DNA from 4 places in the Nocardia sp. NPDC101769 genome. Region 4 is predicted to be linked to each of the others. Evidence: riboswitches for the same ligand, from Rfam matches in the RefSeq annotation. Region 4 holds a riboswitch; each other region holds the start of a gene.
The links. Region 4 has a riboswitch for S-adenosylmethionine ahead of ACIRRA_RS02845 (aminotransferase class V-fold PLP-dependent enzyme). Riboswitches for the same ligand answer to the same signal wherever they lie in the genome.
Positions count from the first base shown of each region.

Region 1: another riboswitch for S-adenosylmethionine. It lies ahead of ACIRRA_RS06590 (amino acid ABC transporter permease); the one in region 4 lies ahead of ACIRRA_RS02845 (aminotransferase class V-fold PLP-dependent enzyme).
Region 2: another riboswitch for S-adenosylmethionine. It lies ahead of ACIRRA_RS27135 (rhodanese-like domain-containing protein); the one in region 4 lies ahead of ACIRRA_RS02845 (aminotransferase class V-fold PLP-dependent enzyme).
Region 3: another riboswitch for S-adenosylmethionine. It lies ahead of ACIRRA_RS32785 (ABC transporter substrate-binding protein); the one in region 4 lies ahead of ACIRRA_RS02845 (aminotransferase class V-fold PLP-dependent enzyme).

Region 1 covers NZ_JBIWMX010000003.1:137,910-142,113, reverse strand. The annotation lists gene ACIRRA_RS06605 (hypothetical protein) at 1-509, shown strand, start outside; gene ACIRRA_RS06600 (hypothetical protein) at 697-1,398, shown strand; gene ACIRRA_RS06595 (flavin reductase family protein) at 1,539-2,087, shown strand; SAM riboswitch class I at 2,190-2,282, shown strand; gene ACIRRA_RS06590 (amino acid ABC transporter permease) at 2,291-3,187, shown strand; gene ACIRRA_RS06585 (amino acid ABC transporter ATP-binding protein) at 3,184-3,948, shown strand; gene ACIRRA_RS06580 (ABC transporter substrate-binding protein) at 3,977-4,204, shown strand, end outside.
Region 2 covers NZ_JBIWMX010000019.1:89,072-93,275, reverse strand. The annotation lists gene ACIRRA_RS27150 (amidohydrolase family protein) at 1-188, opposite strand, end outside; gene ACIRRA_RS27145 (FAD-dependent oxidoreductase) at 280-1,671, opposite strand; gene ACIRRA_RS27140 (hypothetical protein) at 1,959-2,405, shown strand; SAM riboswitch class IV at 2,468-2,583, shown strand; gene ACIRRA_RS27135 (rhodanese-like domain-containing protein) at 2,598-3,020, shown strand; gene ACIRRA_RS27130 (O-succinylhomoserine sulfhydrylase) at 3,055-4,204, shown strand, end outside.
Region 3 covers NZ_JBIWMX010000026.1:129,456-133,659, reverse strand. The annotation lists gene ACIRRA_RS32800 (GNAT family N-acetyltransferase) at 1-576, opposite strand, end outside; gene ACIRRA_RS32795 (HAD family hydrolase) at 835-1,473, shown strand; gene ACIRRA_RS32790 (TIGR00725 family protein) at 1,526-2,008, opposite strand; SAM riboswitch class IV at 2,100-2,215, shown strand; gene ACIRRA_RS32785 (ABC transporter substrate-binding protein) at 2,378-3,538, shown strand; gene ACIRRA_RS32780 (ABC transporter permease) at 3,539-4,204, shown strand, end outside.
Region 4 covers NZ_JBIWMX010000001.1:670,813-675,016, forward strand. The annotation lists gene ACIRRA_RS02830 (heme oxygenase (biliverdin-producing)) at 32-691, opposite strand; gene ACIRRA_RS02835 (MarR family winged helix-turn-helix transcriptional regulator) at 858-1,319, opposite strand; partial or broken gene ACIRRA_RS02840 (class I SAM-dependent methyltransferase) at 1,374-1,646, shown strand; SAM riboswitch class IV at 2,019-2,132, shown strand; gene ACIRRA_RS02845 (aminotransferase class V-fold PLP-dependent enzyme) at 2,188-3,501, shown strand; gene ACIRRA_RS02850 (hypothetical protein) at 3,518-3,706, opposite strand; gene ACIRRA_RS02855 (DUF2752 domain-containing protein) at 3,725-4,177, opposite strand.

The DNA of each region.
Region 1 (4,204 bases), on a different contig from region 4:
TCAAGGCCGCCAACGGCACCGTCGTGGCGGGTATGCCGTTGTCGTTCCGGGTGGATGACTTCGAGTTCCCGATCGCCGCGGAGATCTCGGACCGCACCGCGACCCTGACCCCGCAGTACGACATGGACCATGCGGTCTACAAGCCGGTCGCTCTGCCCTACGAGGACCAGGCCCCGTGGAAGTCGGACTACGACCGTGAGCTGGCTGCCTGGAACCGTATGAAGGACACCATCTCCCTCGGCGCTACCGTCGCGGCCGTGGTCGGTGGTATCGGTGCCGCCGCGGTCGGTTGCGCCATCGGTGGTGTCGTCTTCGCCGCTGCGACGGCTCCGCTGGCCACCATGTTCGGTGCCGGCCCGCTGGCCGGCTGCCTGATCGGCGCCAGCACCATCGGCTTCCTAGGCACCATCGCGGGCCAGCTGTTCATCACCGCTCCGGTGGCCATCGCCGCGGCGATTCAGTACTTCACCACCATCAACCAGCCGCACATCGCTACCCCGGCGAAGTAAGAGCGAGGGACTCTATAGGCATCAGCAACCACCTCATCAGGACAGCCCGTTCGGCCATATGGCCGAACGGGCTGTCCATTTCAACTGTTCACCGGCTCAGCACCACGGATACATACTTCGTTCGGGTCGGCCCGTTTCGATCATGCGGTCCATTCCTGCGGACTGCCCGATGAGGAAACGAAAAGAAATGTGCTTCAAGAATTTCGCCGCTACCGCGGCATTGGTGGCCGCCACCCTGGGCGTCACCGCCGGGACCGTGAACGCCGCTCCGGCTGCCGATGACAACGGCGCCATCAACTACGCCGTCACCCGGACCGACACCAGCAGCATCTTGCACACCGATGGCGGCTCGCTGGTCGTGGAGAACGGCAACCTGAAGCTCGAGGCAGCCAACGGCACCGTCGTGGCCGGTATGCCGCTGTCGTTCCGGGTGGACGACTTTGAGTTCCCGATCGCCGCGCAGATCAGTGACCCCCACACCGCCACCATTACCCCGCAGTACGACATGGATCACGCGGTCTACAAGCCGATCAACCTGCCCTACGAGGACCAGGCCCCGTGGAAGTCGGACTACGACCGTGAGCAGGCCGCCTGGAACCGCATGAAAGACACCATCGCCACCGGTGCCACCATCGGCACTGTGGTCGGTGGTATCGGTGGCGCGGCTCTCGGCTGCGTCATCGGTGGTGTCGTCTTCGCCGCTGCGACCGCTCCGCTGGCCACCATGTTCGGCGCCGGCCCGGTGGCCGGCTGCCTGATCGGCGCCAGCACCGTGGGCTTCCTGGGCACCCTGGCCGGCCAGGTCTTCGTGACCGCGCCGGTCGCCATTGCCGCCGCCTACAACTACTTCGTCACCATCAACCAGCCGCACATCGAGGCGCCGAAGTAACAATCGCGAGGATCTCGACCCCGTCCGGTGCCTGCCGGGCGGGGTTTCGCATTGTCCCGCAATAGGATCGCGGCCGCCGACTTGCAATCGAGGTGAATGCAATCCTGTCGCGGCGCGTGCGCCGGTGCTGGAGTGGGGTAATGGGCGAGCTGACCTCGATTCACGGCGCGGCCGACGCGCTCACTCCGGTCGACGGGACCGATCTGCGGCGGACCTTTTCGCACTTCCCCAGCGGGGTGGTGGCCGTGTGCGCACGCATTGGCGGGACACCGTATGGCCTGGTGGCGAGCACCTTCGTGCCGGTCTCCCTGGACCCGCCGCTGGTGTCGATCTGCATTCAGTATTCGTCGGAGACCTGGCCGCGGTTGCAGCAGGCGAGCCGTTTGGGCCTGAGCCTGCTCAGCAGCGAGCAGGAGCCGGCGGCGCGTGGGCTGAGCTCGCGGCGCGGGGACCGCTTCCGCAATGTCGACCTGCATGCCGGGAACGGGAACGCGGCGTTCGTCGCCGGGGCCACGGCGTGGCTGGAAACGTCGGTGCACGAGCAGGTTCCGGCCGGTGATCACGCGGTGGTATTGCTGCGGGTGCACCGGCTCGGCACCCACCCCGATTCCGAGCCGCTGGTCTTCCACCGCAGCGGTTTCCGCGCCCTCTACGACCCGGCCCCGGAGCGCGACGAGGCCGCGGGCTGATCTCCCCGTTTCCACCGGAATTCAGGAAAATGGCTGTCATGCAATTGAATTCACGTTGATCCTGATCGGCGACATACGCAGCCGGAATTCGTAGTGTCGTCTACACCATCCAGAGCGATCGAGAGACCCGGCTCGAAGACATCGCAGCAACCCCCGCGCACGTGGTGCGGGTGCTTCCGCCGGGACCGATGGAGGACGAATCCATGAGTACGCTGGCGGCGCCCACACAGACGGAGCCCGAAGCCGAACACCACGACGGGGATCTGCCGGTCGTCCGCGCCCGACACCCGTGGCGCTGGGTCACCGCGGCGATCGCACTGGTACTGGTCGCGCAGTTCGGGCACGGGCTGATCACCAATCCGGGCTGGGACTGGGGAACCTTCGCGCAATATGTCACCGCGAAGTCGGTGTTGTCGGCTTTGAAGGTGACGCTGGAGCTGACCTTCTGGGGCACCCTGCTGGGCTTCTTCCTCGGTGTCTGGCTGGCTGTGGGCCGGTTGTCGAAGAACCCGGTGCTGCAGGCGATCTCGTGGACCTATGTCTGGGCTTTCCGCTCGATCCCGCTGATCGTGCAGCTGCTGTTCTGGTTCAATCTGGCCTACCTGTACAAGTCGCTGTCGCTGGGCATTCCGTTCGGGCCGGAGTTCGCGCGGTTCCAGACCAATGGCGTGATCAGCGGATTCACCGCGGCCGTCATCGGTTTGGCGCTGCATCAGGCCGCGTATTCGGCGGAGATCATCCGGGCCGGGATCATCTCGGTGGACGAGGGTCAGTGGGAGGCGGCCCGGTCGCTGGGCCTGCCGTGGCGTCGGCAGTTCTTCACGATTGTCGCGCCCCAGGCTATGCGCGGAATTCTCCCGAACGCCGCCAATGAGGTGATCAGCCTTTTCAAGGGCACCTCGATCGTGTCGACCATGGCGATTGCCGAGCTGTTCTATCAGGTGCAGGTCATCTATGGCCGCAATGGCCGGGTGGTGCCGCTGCTCATGGTGGCCACGGTCTGGTACATCCTGCTGACCAGCGTGCTGAGCGTCATCCAGTTCTATATCGAGCGGCATTTCTCGAAGGGGCGTCGTTCGAAGGCCGGTGATCGTCGGTGACCGAGTTCGCGATCGAATTGCGCGGCATCCGAAAGTCATTCGGCCGCAATGAAGTGCTCTCCGGTATCGACTTGGCGGTACGTCCCGGCGAGGTGACGGTGATCCTGGGCCCGTCGGGTTCGGGCAAGTCGACGCTGCTGCGCACCATCAACCATCTCGAGCAGGTGGACGGCGGCACCGTGCGGGTCGGCGGCGAGCTGGTCGGCTACCGGCGCAGGGGCGGCAAGCTGCACGAGTTGCACGAGCGCGAGATTCTGCGGCAGCGGGCGCGCATCGGATTCGTGTTCCAGAACTTCAATCTCTTTCCGCATCTGACGGTTCGGGAGAATGTGGCGCTCGCGCCGGTGGCCGCGCAGCGCCGCGCCAAGGCCGAGGTGAACGCCGAGGCGCTGGAGCTGCTGGCGCGGGTCGGACTGGCGGACAAGGCGGACGAGTATCCGAGCCGGTTGTCGGGTGGGCAGCAGCAGCGCGTGGCCATTGCGCGGGCGCTGGCCCTGCGGCCGGAGGTGGTGCTGTTCGACGAGCCCACCTCCGCGCTGGATCCCGAGCTGGTCGGTGAAGTCCTCGATGTCATCAAGGATCTGGCGCGCGGCGGTTCGACCTTGGTGATCGTCACCCACGAGATCGGTTTCGCCCGCGAGGTCGCCGACACCGTGGTGCTGATGGACGCCGGCCGCATCGTCGAGCATGGTCCGCCCGCGCGGGTGCTGGACAACCCTTCGCACCCACGCACCAAAGCCTTTCTCGCGCACGTCCTCTGACGTGTTCTCACCAGGTAAGGAAAAGCCCATGTCTCTGGCGAGCCGTCGCAGACGGATCAGCGCCTTGATCGCCGTCACCCTGCTGAGTCTGTTGGTGGGCGGCTGTGGCAAGGGTGATGGCGGCGTCAGCGACACGCGCAGCGTGAACGGCCTGACGTACGACCTGTCACCGGAGCAGAAGGGGCGCATTCACGCCGACAAGGTGGATTCGATTGCCGCGCAGGTCCCGCAGGCCATTCGCGACCGCGGCACGCTG
Region 2 (4,204 bases), on a different contig from region 4:
GCGAGGGCGGCCAGTAGATAGCTCTGATCGGTGCCCTGGAACGACCCGCTGACCACGGCGCCACCGTCGATATCGAAGCGGGACATGCGCTTGCGATAAGCGGCGATGGTGTACGGGTCGGGCAGGTAGCCCTCGTTCTCGACCAGCGGGAACCGCGGATCGAAGATGTGGAGATGGGCATCGAACACGTGATCAGCATGCCTCAGAACGGTGACATGTGTGGACAACCTTGTCCGGCAGGCGGATTGGCGCTGGTCAGGACATCTTGCCCGGAGCCGGTCAGGAAACCTTGTCGGGTTCGGAGGCGGCGAGCATCTCGTCGCGCTCGACGACCTTGACCCGCTCGCGGCCCTGCGGCTCGCCCAGGGCGCGCTCGTGCGCGTCGAGGCGGTACCAGCCGGCCCAGGTGGTGAACGGGATGCCCTTGCCCTCGAGGAACTCGGTGACCGCTTCCAGCTCCGGCTTCGCGGCCGGGGTGAAGTTCGCGGCGTCGTCGAGCAGGCAGGCGATGGTCTCGTTGGCGTCGCCCTTGGTGTGGCCGATGAGGCCGACCGGGCCGCGCTTGATCCAGCCGGTCACATAGGTAGCGGGCATGTAGCGAGCCGCGCCGTCGGCATCCTCGTCGACGAGCACGCGACCGGCCTCGTTGGGCACGGTGCCGGCCTGGTCGTCGAAGGGCAGCAGCGGGATGTTCTGCGACAGGTAGCCGACCGCGCGGTACACGGCCTGGATGTCCCAGTCCTTGAATTCGCCGGTGCCCTTGCAGTTTCCGGTGCCGTCCAGCTGGGTGCGCTCGGTGCGCAGGCCCACGACCTTGCCGTCCGTGCCGAGGATCTCGGACGGGTTCTCGAAGAAGTGCAGGAACAGCTTGTGCGGGCGGTCGCCGACGTCGCGGATGGCCCACTGCTCCAACGTATTGCAGATCATGTCGACCTGCTTGGAGTGGCGGCGCGCGGCCTCGGAGCCCTCGTCGTAGTCGATGTCCTCGGGGTCGACGATGACCTCGATGGTCGGGGAGTGGTCGAGTTCGCGCAGTTCGAGCGGGGTGAACTTGGCCTGCGCGGGTCCGCGGCGGCCGAAGACGTGGACCTCGAGGGCCTTGTTGTCCTGCAGCCCCTCGTAGACGTTCGGCGGGATCTCGGTGGGCAGCAGTTCGTCGCCGGTCTTGGCGAGTACGCGGGCCACGTCGAGGGCGACGTTGCCGACACCGAGGACGGCGACCTTCTCCGCGTCCAGCGGCCAGCTGCGCGGCACGTCCGGGTGGCCGTCGTACCAGGACACGAAGTCGGCGGCGCCGTAGGAGCCGTCGAGGTCGATGCCGGGCACCTCGAGGGCGCGGTCGGCGTTGGCGCCGGTGGAGAAGATGACCGCGTCGTAGAACTGACGCAGGTCCTCGAGGGTGATGTCGACGCCGTAGTCGATATTGCCGAGCAGGCGGACCTGCGGCTTGTCGAGGACCTTGTGCAGGGCGGTGATGATGCCCTTGATGCGCGGGTGGTCGGGCGCGACGCCGTAGCGGATGAGGCCGAAGGGCGCGGGCATGCGTTCGTAGAGGTCGATGCTCACCTCGGCATCGGACTTCATCAAGGCATCGGCGGCGTAAATACCGGCCGGGCCCGCGCCCACGATCGCAATGCGTAGCGGGCGGGTCGCTGCACTCTGTTCGGTCATTCTTCGGCGCACCCTTTGGGTCGAAACTAACTTGTCGTCAAAACTCAGCCGTCGTTCTTAGCTTAGGCTAAGTTGACGCCCTGGCTTCGGTGGCCGCCGTTGGCCCCCGACGCTGCAGCGTTGCTGCGTAGTCTTGCTATTCCCGCGCCTGGGGCGGAAATTCTGCTGATTCTATCGATGGCGCACGGGGCCCTTCGCGCGCAGGGCCGTGAACTGTGGGAACGCCGAGGCCCTGACTATGGGAATGCCGTGGCAGGCGGACGGCGGCGACCAGGCATGATCTACCCATGAGCGACGCCGAGGAGACAGTCGAGGAGACATCGGTTCCGATCGACCAGGACGAGGCCCGGAGCATGTGGCCGTTCCTGGTCGCGGCGGGCGTCATCGCGATCGTGATCCTGGGCATCGTGATCGCGACGCTGGTCTCGCCGGTTGAGAAGAATGTCACAGATTCCGATCGGCTCTCGGTGGCGGCGGGCAACTTCATCAAGTCCCGTAGCGAGACCGGCAAGTACGATCCGACCCTGTCCTGCAAGGGATTCGACGAGAACGCCTCGCCGCTGAAGATCGCCGCCGCGACCGGGAGGACCATCACGTTCGACAAGCTCTCCGACCCGGCCGTCGACGGCGAGAAGGCCACGGCGCAGGTCACTTTCACCGTCTCCGGCGCTCAATCCACCTCGACCTGGCGCTTCACCCGGGAGAATTCCCGCTGGTTGGTCTGCAATTCGTGACAACGGCCGAAGTCTCGGCCGGGGTTTGACAGTGGGGCCGTTTTTTCGGCAGTCTCGACTCAGGTCATGAGTACCAGCGTCAAGCCCCGGCTGGCTGGTCGGCAACCCTCCTCCGCGGTGGGGTGCTCCGGGTGACGACCTGGCCTCGCATCGGACAGCGGTGCGGCAAGTGCGGATTCACAGGAGGTACAAGTGAGCTACGCGGGTGACATCACGCCGAAGCAGGCGTGGGAACTGTTGCGCGACAACCCCGATGCGGTGCTGGTGGACGTGCGCACCGAGGCCGAGTGGCGGTTCGTCGGGGTGCCCGACACCAGCGGCATCGGCCGGCCGACCGCGCTGATCGAGTGGGTGGACGTCTCCGGCACGCCCAATACCCGCTTCACCGACCAGCTGAAGCAGGCGCTCGGCGATCGCGGCCAGGACTCGGCCGCTCCGGTCATCTTCATCTGCCGCTCCGGCCAGCGCTCCATCGGCGCGGCCACCGCCGCCACCACCCTCGGCATCGCCCCGTCCTTCAATGTGGTCGACGGCTTCGAGGGTGCGCTCGACGGTCAGGGGCATCGCGGCGGCACCGGCTGGCGCGCCGACGGCCTGCCCTGGCGTCAGTCATGAGTTTCGTGTCCGGCCGGATCGCAGGGAGGCAGTCATGATCACCGGTGGTTCCTTCGACAAACCGCTCCCCGAGGGCGTCGGCCCCGCCACGCAGGCCGTGCGCGGCGGCACCCGGCGCTCCGGCTTCGACGAGACCTCCGAGGCGCTGTTCCTCAATTCGGGTTTCGTCTACGAGAGCGCCGAGGCGGCCGAGGCGTCCTTCACCGGCGATATCGAGCACTTCGTCTACTCCCGCTACGGCAACCCGACGGTCGCCATGTTCGAGGAGCGGCTGCGCCTGATCGACGGCGCGGAAGCCTGTTTCGCGACCGCCTCCGGCATGTCCGCGGTCTTCACCGCCCTGGGCGCGCTGCTCTCGGCGGGTGACCGACTGGTGGCGGCGCGCAGCCTGTTCGGCTCCTGCTTCGTGGTGGCCAACGAGATCCTGCCGCGCTGGGGCGTGGAGACCGTCTTCGTCGACGGCGAGGACCTGGACCAGTGGGAGCAGGCGCTGTCGGTGCCGACCCGGGCCGTCTTCTTCGAGACCCCCTCCAACCCCATGCAGACCCTCACCGATGTGCGCGCGGTCTCCGATCTCGCGCACGCGGCGGGCGCGAAGGTGGTGCTGGACAACGTCTTCGCCACCCCGCTGCTGCAGCGCGGCTTCGACCTGGGCGCGGACATCACCGTGTACTCGGGCACCAAGCACATCGACGGCCAGGGCCGGGTACTCGGCGGCGCGATCCTCGGACCGCGGGACTACATCGACGGCCCGGTGAAGAACCTGATGCGTCACACCGGTCCGGCGCTGAGCCCCTTCAATGCGTGGACCCTGCTCAAGGGCCTGGAGACCATGCCACTGCGCCTGCGCCAGTCGGTGGACTCCGCGCTGAAGATCGCCGGGTTCCTGGAGACCCATCCCGCGGTGGCTTGGGTGAAGTACCCGTTCCTGTCCTCGCACCCGCAGTACGAGCTGGCCAAGCGTCAGATGTCCGGCGGCGGCACGGTGATCACCTTCGAGCTGAAGGCCCAGGAGAACGAGGCCAAGAAGCGGGCTTTCGAGGTGCTCAACCGGCTGCGCATCGTCGACATCTCCAACAACCTCGGCGATGCGAAGACGCTGATCACCCATCCGGCCACCACCACCCACCGGGCGATGGGACCGGAAGGCCGTGCGGCCGTGGGGATTACCGATGGCGTGCTCC
Region 3 (4,204 bases), on a different contig from region 4:
CCGCATCCCCGCGGCACCGGTGAGATCCCGCAGGGCCCGGGCGATGACGTCGGCCGGAAATTCCTCGTGCGACGCCACACCCTGGGTATCGGGATGCGCGAAACCCTCCGCGACCACCGCCAGCCAGGTGTCGAACTCGTCCTCGCCACTGGGCTTCACGTCGACACCGTCGGCGACCACCGCGGCACATTCGCCGCCGAGCTCGAGCCCGAGCACGTTCTCGAACGACACCAGTCGATACCCGCGCCCGGTGAGGAGTTCGCCGACACCCGGATCGCCGAGCTGCGAGAACTCGGCCTGCACCGGCGTCTTCCGTGCCGCGAACGACCGCTCGATCTCGTCGAGTTCCGACGCCTCGGGCCTCCCCGCGAATCCGAGCCCGGCCACCTTGTTCAGCGGCGACCCCTCCTCGGCGAAGGACGCCACCCCGCCCGCCACCGGTAGTACGAACCCCGCATCGACTCCCAGCCGGTCCGCGGCCGCCGCACTGCCCTTCGCAATGAACTCCGCTTCGACCCGCTCGATCCGCGCCGCCAGCTCCGTCCCACAGAAAAGCGTTCCCTGATCGCTCGGCATGCGCCCGAGCCTAATTCGGGCCGCATGGACATGCCCGCGAATTTCCGTCCGGCCGAGCCTGCGGCCCAGGTCGTCACGACACAGCCTGCCGGATCCCCGAAATGCCGCAGCGCAGGGAAGCGCGGGTGGTGCGGACCTCCTCAGCGGCCGGGCTTCACCGTTCGGGTTCGGCCCGGCCGGTGGGTATCGCGCCGCGCACGGTCCTGAGTGGGTGCGACGGTGGTCGGGTGCGGTGGGGGTGGGTCGTAGGGTCTGGGGATGCGTGTTGATCGTTCGGGTGCAGTCGCCGGTGGGCTGGTGGTCGGGTTCGACCTGGATATGACGCTGATCGATTCGCGGCCGGGGATTGCGGCGGTGTGGGATGCGGTGGCCGCGAGGACCGGGGTGGCGATCGATTCGGAATTGGTGGTGTCACGGCTCGGGCCGCCGCTGGCCCACGAGGCGGCGCAGTGGTTTCCGGAGCACGAGGTGCCCGGGATCGTCGCGATGTACCGGGAGTTGTATCCGGATCTGGCGGTGCACGCGTCGGAGCATCTGCCGGGGGTGGTCGATGCGCTGGCGGCGGTGCATCGGGCCGGTGGGCGGGTGCTGGTGATCACGGCGAAGAACGGGCCGCACGCGCAGTTGCATCTCGATCATCTCGGGCTGGCGGTCGACGAATTGGTCGGCGGGGCCTGGGCGGAGGAGAAGGGCGAGGTGCTGCGGGAGCGTGGGGCCTCGATCTATGTGGGGGATCATCTCGGCGACGTGCGGGCGGCCAAGGTGGCCGACGCGGTGTCGGTGGCGGTGACCACCGGGCCCTATGCGGCCGAGGAGCTGTCGGCCGCGGGCGCGGATGTGGTGCTCGGCGATCTGACCGAGTTCCCGGTCTGGCTGGCCGCCCACCTCGCCGCGTAACCGGTTGATTCGCAACCGTTCTCGGCGCACCGGCCGGGCGCGGTTCACGCGTTCACGGATAGATCGGCGGGGCGAGCGCGAGGGCCACGGCGTGGGCGGGGTCGAGGGCGGGGATCGAGGCGTCGACCGCGTAGCCGTCGGCGTCGCGTACCTGCCAGCCGTGCAGTGAGACGACGGGAATGCCGCGGTGGTGCGCCAGCGCCAGCTCGGACAGGGTGCCCCACGAGCCGCCGACGACGATAACCGCGTCGGCCGAGGCCACCAGGATGGCATTGCGGGCCTCGCCCATATTCGTATAGATCGCCGCGGACAGGCCGGGGCAGGCCGCGTCACGGTTGCTGTCGGGGCGGATGCCGAGGACGAGTCCGCCTGCGCTGGAGGCGCCCTCGGCGACGGCGGTCATCACACCCGAGCCGCCGCCGCACAGCACGGTCGCACCCGCCGCGGCGAGGAGGCGGCCCACCTCGCGGGCGGCGGCGGACTCGGTGCCGGTACAGGTGCTGGGGCCGCAGACGGCAATTTGCAGGGGTGGCAAGGGCTTTCCTCTCGTCGGTGGATGGGTCGTTGGCATCAGGGTGATTCGAATGGTGTCAGCGTGCGGTGGCCGCGGCTACCGTTCTACCCACGGTCACGAGTATCAGCATGTTCGAGCCCCGGCTCGCTGATCGGCAACCCTCGCGCGGCGGTGGGGTGCCCCGGGTGACGACCAGGCGGTGTCCACGCGGGCCCGCAAGCGCTAGTCGAAGGAGCACAGGTCCATGTCTGGATGCCGCCCGGCCAACGGCTGAGGTCCAGCGCCCGAATTCCATGCGGGCGATTCTCTTTCCCGCACCGTACGCCTTCGCGGTCGCGGTCGAGTCCCTATGCCCCGACGAGGTGTCGGTGCGCGAGTACAGAGGTAGTAATGAGCAGGAACTGGTCCGGGTCGCGTGGATTCCGGGTGTTGGTGGGTGTGGCGGCGGCGACCGTGGTGGCGGGGCTCTTGTCGGCGTGCGGGAACGGGTCGTCGGACGGCAAGTCGGACACCGTGTATTTCGGGGTGTCGGGCCCGAAGACGGGCGGGTCGGCCGAGTACGGGCGGCTCTGGCAGCAGGGCTTCGACCTGGCCCTGGACGAGATCAATGCGGCGGGCGGGATCGACGGCAAGAAGGTCGCGCTGAAATGGGAGGATTCGCAGTCGGATCCGAAGCAGACGGTGCCGATCGCCACCAAGTTCGTGGGCGACAAGTCCATCATTGCCGAGCTCGGCGACTTCTCCTCGCCCGCCTCCATCGCGGCCTCGCCGGTGTACAACCGCGGCAAGCTGGTGCAGTACGGGTTCACCAACTCCTCGGTGGATTTCACCAAGGCAGGCGACTACTCGTGGAGCCCCTCCATCACGCTGGATGTGTACATGGAGCGCAATGCCGAGTGGGTGCGGTCGAAGGCGAAGAAGGTCTCCGTCGTCTACCTCGAAACCGACTGGGGCAAGCAGGCTTTCAAATTCTTCGAGCAGTTCGCCAAGGAGAAGGGCATCGAGATCGCCTACTCCTCGGCCATCCTGCCGGATTCGCAGGACTTCCGGCCGGTGCTGATCAAGGGCCGCGACGCCAACGCGGACGCCTTCGTGCACCTCGGCTACGGCCCGGACGGCGCGCTGGTGGTCAAGCAGCTGCGTGATGTCGGGTTCACCGGGCAGCTCTTCGCCGGCCAGAACACCCCGCAGTTCATCGATCTGGCGGGCGCGGCGGCCGAGGGCGACATCGTCAACGGTGTCTTCACGCCGTCGGATCCGAGCCCGAAGATCCAGAGCTTCGTCACCAAGTTCCGCGCCAAGTTCGACACCGACCCCGGCGATTTCAACGTCTACGCCTACGACGCGCTGAATGTGCTGGTGAAGGCCGCCAAGACCGGCGGCGCCACCCGAGAGGGCGTGCTGAAGGGCCTGCGTGAGATCAAGGACTTCGACGGAATCGGCCTGGGCACCTTCGTATTCGATCAGCAGACGCGGCGGCCCAGCGGCGTGAAGCCGATCGAGCTGGAGCTGCGCAGCGGCAAATTCGTGCCGGTCGGAAGCGCCAAATAGATGTTGGACACGCTCATCGCGGGTCTGGTGCACGGTAATGCGTACGCGCTCATCGCCGTGGGCATCACCCTCATCTTCGGGGTCGGCAATGTCATCAACTTCGCACACGGCTCGATCTTCGCGTTCGGTTCGGTGCTGGGCTGGTGGCTGATCGCCCAGCACGGCGTGCCCTGGTGGGCCGCGCTGGTCATCGTGGTGGCGGCGACGGCGCTGGTCGGTGTCGCCATCGACATCCTGGCGGTGCGGCCGCTGCGGCGAGCCCCGGCCATCGCCGCGCTGCTGGCGACGGTGGCGGTCGGGCTGATCATCGAGAACGTGGTCGCCCTGGTGTTCGGGCCCGACACCCGGCCCTTCCCACAGGTATTGCCCACCAACAACTTCCGGGTCGGCGGGGTGCGGTTCGGCACCTCCGATGTGGTCATGTTCGCCCTCACCCTCACGGTGATGGCGGGACTCTGGGCCTTCCTGCGCTACAGCCGCCACGGCCTGGCCATTCGCGCCACCGCGCAGGACCCGGACGCCGCCGCACAGATGGGCATCGGCGTGGGCCGGGTGCAGTCGCTGGCCTTCGCCATCGCCTCCGGACTGGGTGGGCTGGCAGGCGTCTTCGTCGGCCTCTACAACTCGAACATCTCGCCGACCAGCGGCGGCATCGTCGGCATGACC
Region 4 (4,204 bases):
CGGGGGTCGGCGACCTTCAGGGTTGCGAGTTTCAGTTCCGCGCGCTGAATTCCGCACCCAGCTCACGGAACAGATCGGTGTTCATCGTGAACGCCAGTCGCGCCTCGTCGAGTACGCGATCGACCTCGGGGCCGTCGAGGGGAAGCTGGTCGAGGGCCGCGCGATAGTCGCGCTTGAACGCGGCCGGGTTGGCGATGTCCTCGAAGACGTAGAACCGCACGCCGTCGCCCTTCTTGGGCAGGTTCCACAGCTTCTCGGCGGTCCCGCGAATGACCTGGCCGCCGGAGAGATCGCCCAGGTAGCGAGTGTAGTGGTGGACGACGTACCCGGCCGGCCAATCACCCGCGCACTCCTCGATGCGGGCGGCGTAGGAGGCGGTGGCGGGCAGTGCGGTCAGTTCATCGCGCCAGTTCGCGCCGCCGAGGTGGGCCAGATCGGCCTCCAGCGAGGCCAGCCGCGCCAGTTCGGGCTTGACGAACGGACCCGCAACCGGATCGGAAGCCAGTGCGGCGGAGTGCTTTTCGAGGGCGGCGTAGACGAACCAGAGCTGGGCGGTGTACCGGTAGAAGGCCTCAACCCCGAGCTGCCCGCCGAGCATGTCGCGCATGAACGTGGAGTGCTCCGCCTCGTTGTGCTGCTGCTCGGTCGCGGTGCGAATGAGCGTCGAGAACGGGGTGCTGGTCTCCAACATGGTCGGGCTCCTCGTGGTCAAGTCGGGGGCACCCCACTTTGGCTACCCTAACCTCGACTCCGAACCATACGCCCCAGCAACGATCGCGCGATTCGAACTTTGCGGCCCACCCGATCCAACTTTCGGACGATTTTTCCGAAACAGGTGTGCCGTTCGCCACATGCGCTCAGGGCCGTTGCAGCTGGTGCGCGGTCTCCCGCAGTGCGGTGGCGGCCCGGGCGAAGTAGTCGAACAGCACCTCGAGCTGCTGCGGCCCGTAATCGGCGAACATCTCCGCCATCCGCGTCCGCTGCGGCGCTAGAACGGCGTCGATCCGGCCGTCCGGATCCGGCGCGGGTTCGATCACCACCTTCCGCCGATCGGCCGGATCGGGCACCCGCCGGACATATCCGGCGCGCTCGAGCCGGTCCACGAGCCGGGTGACCGCGCCGGTGGACAGCCCGGTCCGATCGGCCAGCTCACCCGCGGTCATGGATCCGGCCAGCGCGATCAGGTTCAGCCCGAAGAAGTCGGTCGGGCCGAGCCCGAGCGCCTGCGCGGTGACGTGGGCGACCACGGCCTGCGCGGTCAGGTACTCACGAAAGGCGGCGCTGCCCTGTGACAGCGGCGTATATTTATCTGCATCCATGCAACTACTGTTCTTATTCAGATACTTGTCGGATGCAGAAAGAGTAGCGCCATCATGGCCGACAAAACCGCCGGCACCTCCCTGGCCCCCATCCTCATCGCCGCGACCGAGAACGCCGAACCCACGGAAAATCGTTTGCTCACAGACGATCTCGCCATCCGCATGCTGCCCGCCGGGCTGCGCCCGCCGGTGCGCCGACCACGCACCCGGCGCTGGCTGCGCGAGGCGATGAACAGGCAGGATCCCGGCATCTGGAACAGCCTGGCCTGCCGCAAGCGGTACTTCGACGAGCGGACCGCGGCCGTCCTCCGCGACGGCGCCGAAGCCCTGGTCGTGCTCGGCGCGGGCCTCGACACCCGCGCCTGCCGCCTGGCCGCTACATCCGGCAGGACTTTCTCGACGGTTCGAACCTCGACGGATGCGAGTCCGCCTACCGCAGATTCGTTGCCGGGCACGGTATCTGGCGCTTCGGCCGGCACCCCGGCGCGGTGGCCGGACTGCTCGCCGAATACGGCTGGCGCGAGCTCGAACAGGTCGGCGGCGCGGAATACACCGAACGCTTTCTCATGCCCGTCGGCCGGGGTGGCGAGCGGGTTCCGGACCTCGAACGATGCGTCTGGGCCGAGAAGGTCCGACCCCGCCACGCCGAGCCGGTCAAGGTTGACAAGCCCGCGACGCGTCTGCCAATCTCTGCAATCAGGTCATGAGTACCAGCGTGGAGCCCCGGCTTGCTGGTCGGCAACCCTCCGCCGCGGTGGGGTGCTCCGGGTGACGACCGGGCCGACGCCCGACCGGGCGCGGCAAGCGCGGGCTCTCGATCGATTCCGGTTTTCCGATCGCGTGTCCATGGACCCGACGGGACTTCGTGATGACTGCTTTCGCCAACCGGACATGTGCCGCCCTCGCCTCCGTCTCCGGCTGTGACCTGCGGGTTCCGCTGGTCCAGGGCGGGACGGCCGGCTACGCCAACTTCGACTACGCTGCCAGCGCACCCGCATTGCGGCAGGTCACCGACCGGGTCACGGACCTGCTGCCCTACTACGCCAGCGTGCACCGTGGCGCGGGTTACGCCTCCCGGGTCTCCACCGACTGCTACGAGTCGGCCCGAAGTTCGGTCGCCCGTTTCCTGAACGCGGCCGACGATCAGGTGGTGGTCTTCACCCGCAACACCACGGACTCACTGAACCTGCTCGCCGCCTGCGTGCCCGGGGACACCGTGGTGCTGGACGTCGAGCACCACGCCAACCTGCTGCCCTGGACCCGGCGCGGCCGCCGGGTGGTTCCGGTCGAGGACACCATCGAGGAGACCATCCAGCGCCTGGTCGCCGAGCTGTGCTCGAAACCCGCTGCGCTGCTGGCGGTTACGGGCGCCTCCAATGTGACCGGCGAACTGCTGCCCCTGGAGCGGCTGGCCTGGACCGCCCACCAGTGCGGCACCCGCATCCTGGTGGACGCCGCCCAGCTCGCCCCGCATCGCCGAATCGACCTGCGCACCACCGGCATCGACTACCTGGCCTTCTCCGGCCACAAGACCTACGCCCCGTTCGGCGCGGGCGTGCTGGTCGGCCGCCGGGACTGGCTGGACGCGGCCGCGCCCTACCTGGCGGGCGGCGGCGCGGTGCGCTCGGTGAGCACCGACAGCGTCGAATGGGCCCCCGCCCCGCAGCGCCACGAGGCCGGCTCCCCGAACGTACTGGGTGTGGCCGCGCTGGCCGCGGCCTGCGACGCGCTCGCCGAGCTGGACGAGACCACCGTGATCGAGCATGAGCAGTACCTCACCCACCGCCTGCGCTACGGCCTGAAAACCGTTCCGGGCGTGAACTTCCTGCGGATCTGGCGCGACAGCACCGACGCGGTCGGCATTGTCGCCTTCACCGTCGACGGCTTCGAGCCCGGCCAGGTGGCCGCCTACCTCTCCGCCGAGCACGGCATCGGGGTACGCGACGGCCGCTTCTGCGCCCACCCGCTGCTGTCCCGTCTCGGTGTCGATGCCGCCCTGCGCGCCAGCATCGGCCTGGGTACCACCGCCGCCGACGTCGACCGCCTCGTCGACGCCATCGCGACCCTGGTGGCGCACGGCCCGGCCTGGAATTACGCTCGCACCGAAGGACATTGGAACCCGGTCCCCGAGACCCGGCCCTTCGGCAGTTCGGCCGAGGGCGGGGCTGCCTGCGGTTTCTGAACCGGCCGGGAACCGGTCAGGGCACCATGTAGCGGGCCGCGAGCACTTCGACGAGTGGATCGTCCTCGGCCACCGCGTCGAGCGCATCGAGGTCGTCCTGGACGGAGAGCTGCCGGGTGTCCTCCTGATCGGGGTCCGGCGGCCCATCCTCCTCGAGCTGCCGGATCAGCTTCTGCCGCACACGTTCCTTCAGCGAATCGCTCATACCCTGAGCATGCTCCGCCTAAACGGGGGCGATCCAACTACCCCACGGTGTGTTCCGCACAACCGTGAAGACCAGGAGAAATGCCAGGGCCACCCACACCGCGTACCGGGGCAGCACCTGCGGTAGTCGCGGCGGCACCGGATTGCCCCGCCAGCCGCGCACCACCCAGGCGCCCCACCAGGCGATGAAGCCCAGTGTCAACGGGAGCAGCAGCACATTGCTGTGGATGGCGTCGAGGATCCGGCCATCGGTGAGGTTGTGCAGCCCGCGCAACCCTCCGCAGCCGGGGCACCAGTATCCGGTCAGTTCGTAGAACGGGCATACCCCGTAGGCCCCCTGCACATGCGGATCCCGGAAGTGCAGCAGCGCCAGCCCGCCGGCCACCGCCCCACCGGTCAGCAGCGGTAGCCCGACGCCGAGCCACCGCGGCCGGGCGGGCGTTTCCATGACTGCTGCTGCCGTGGTGTCCACGACCATCAACGGTAGCCGCACCGCCAC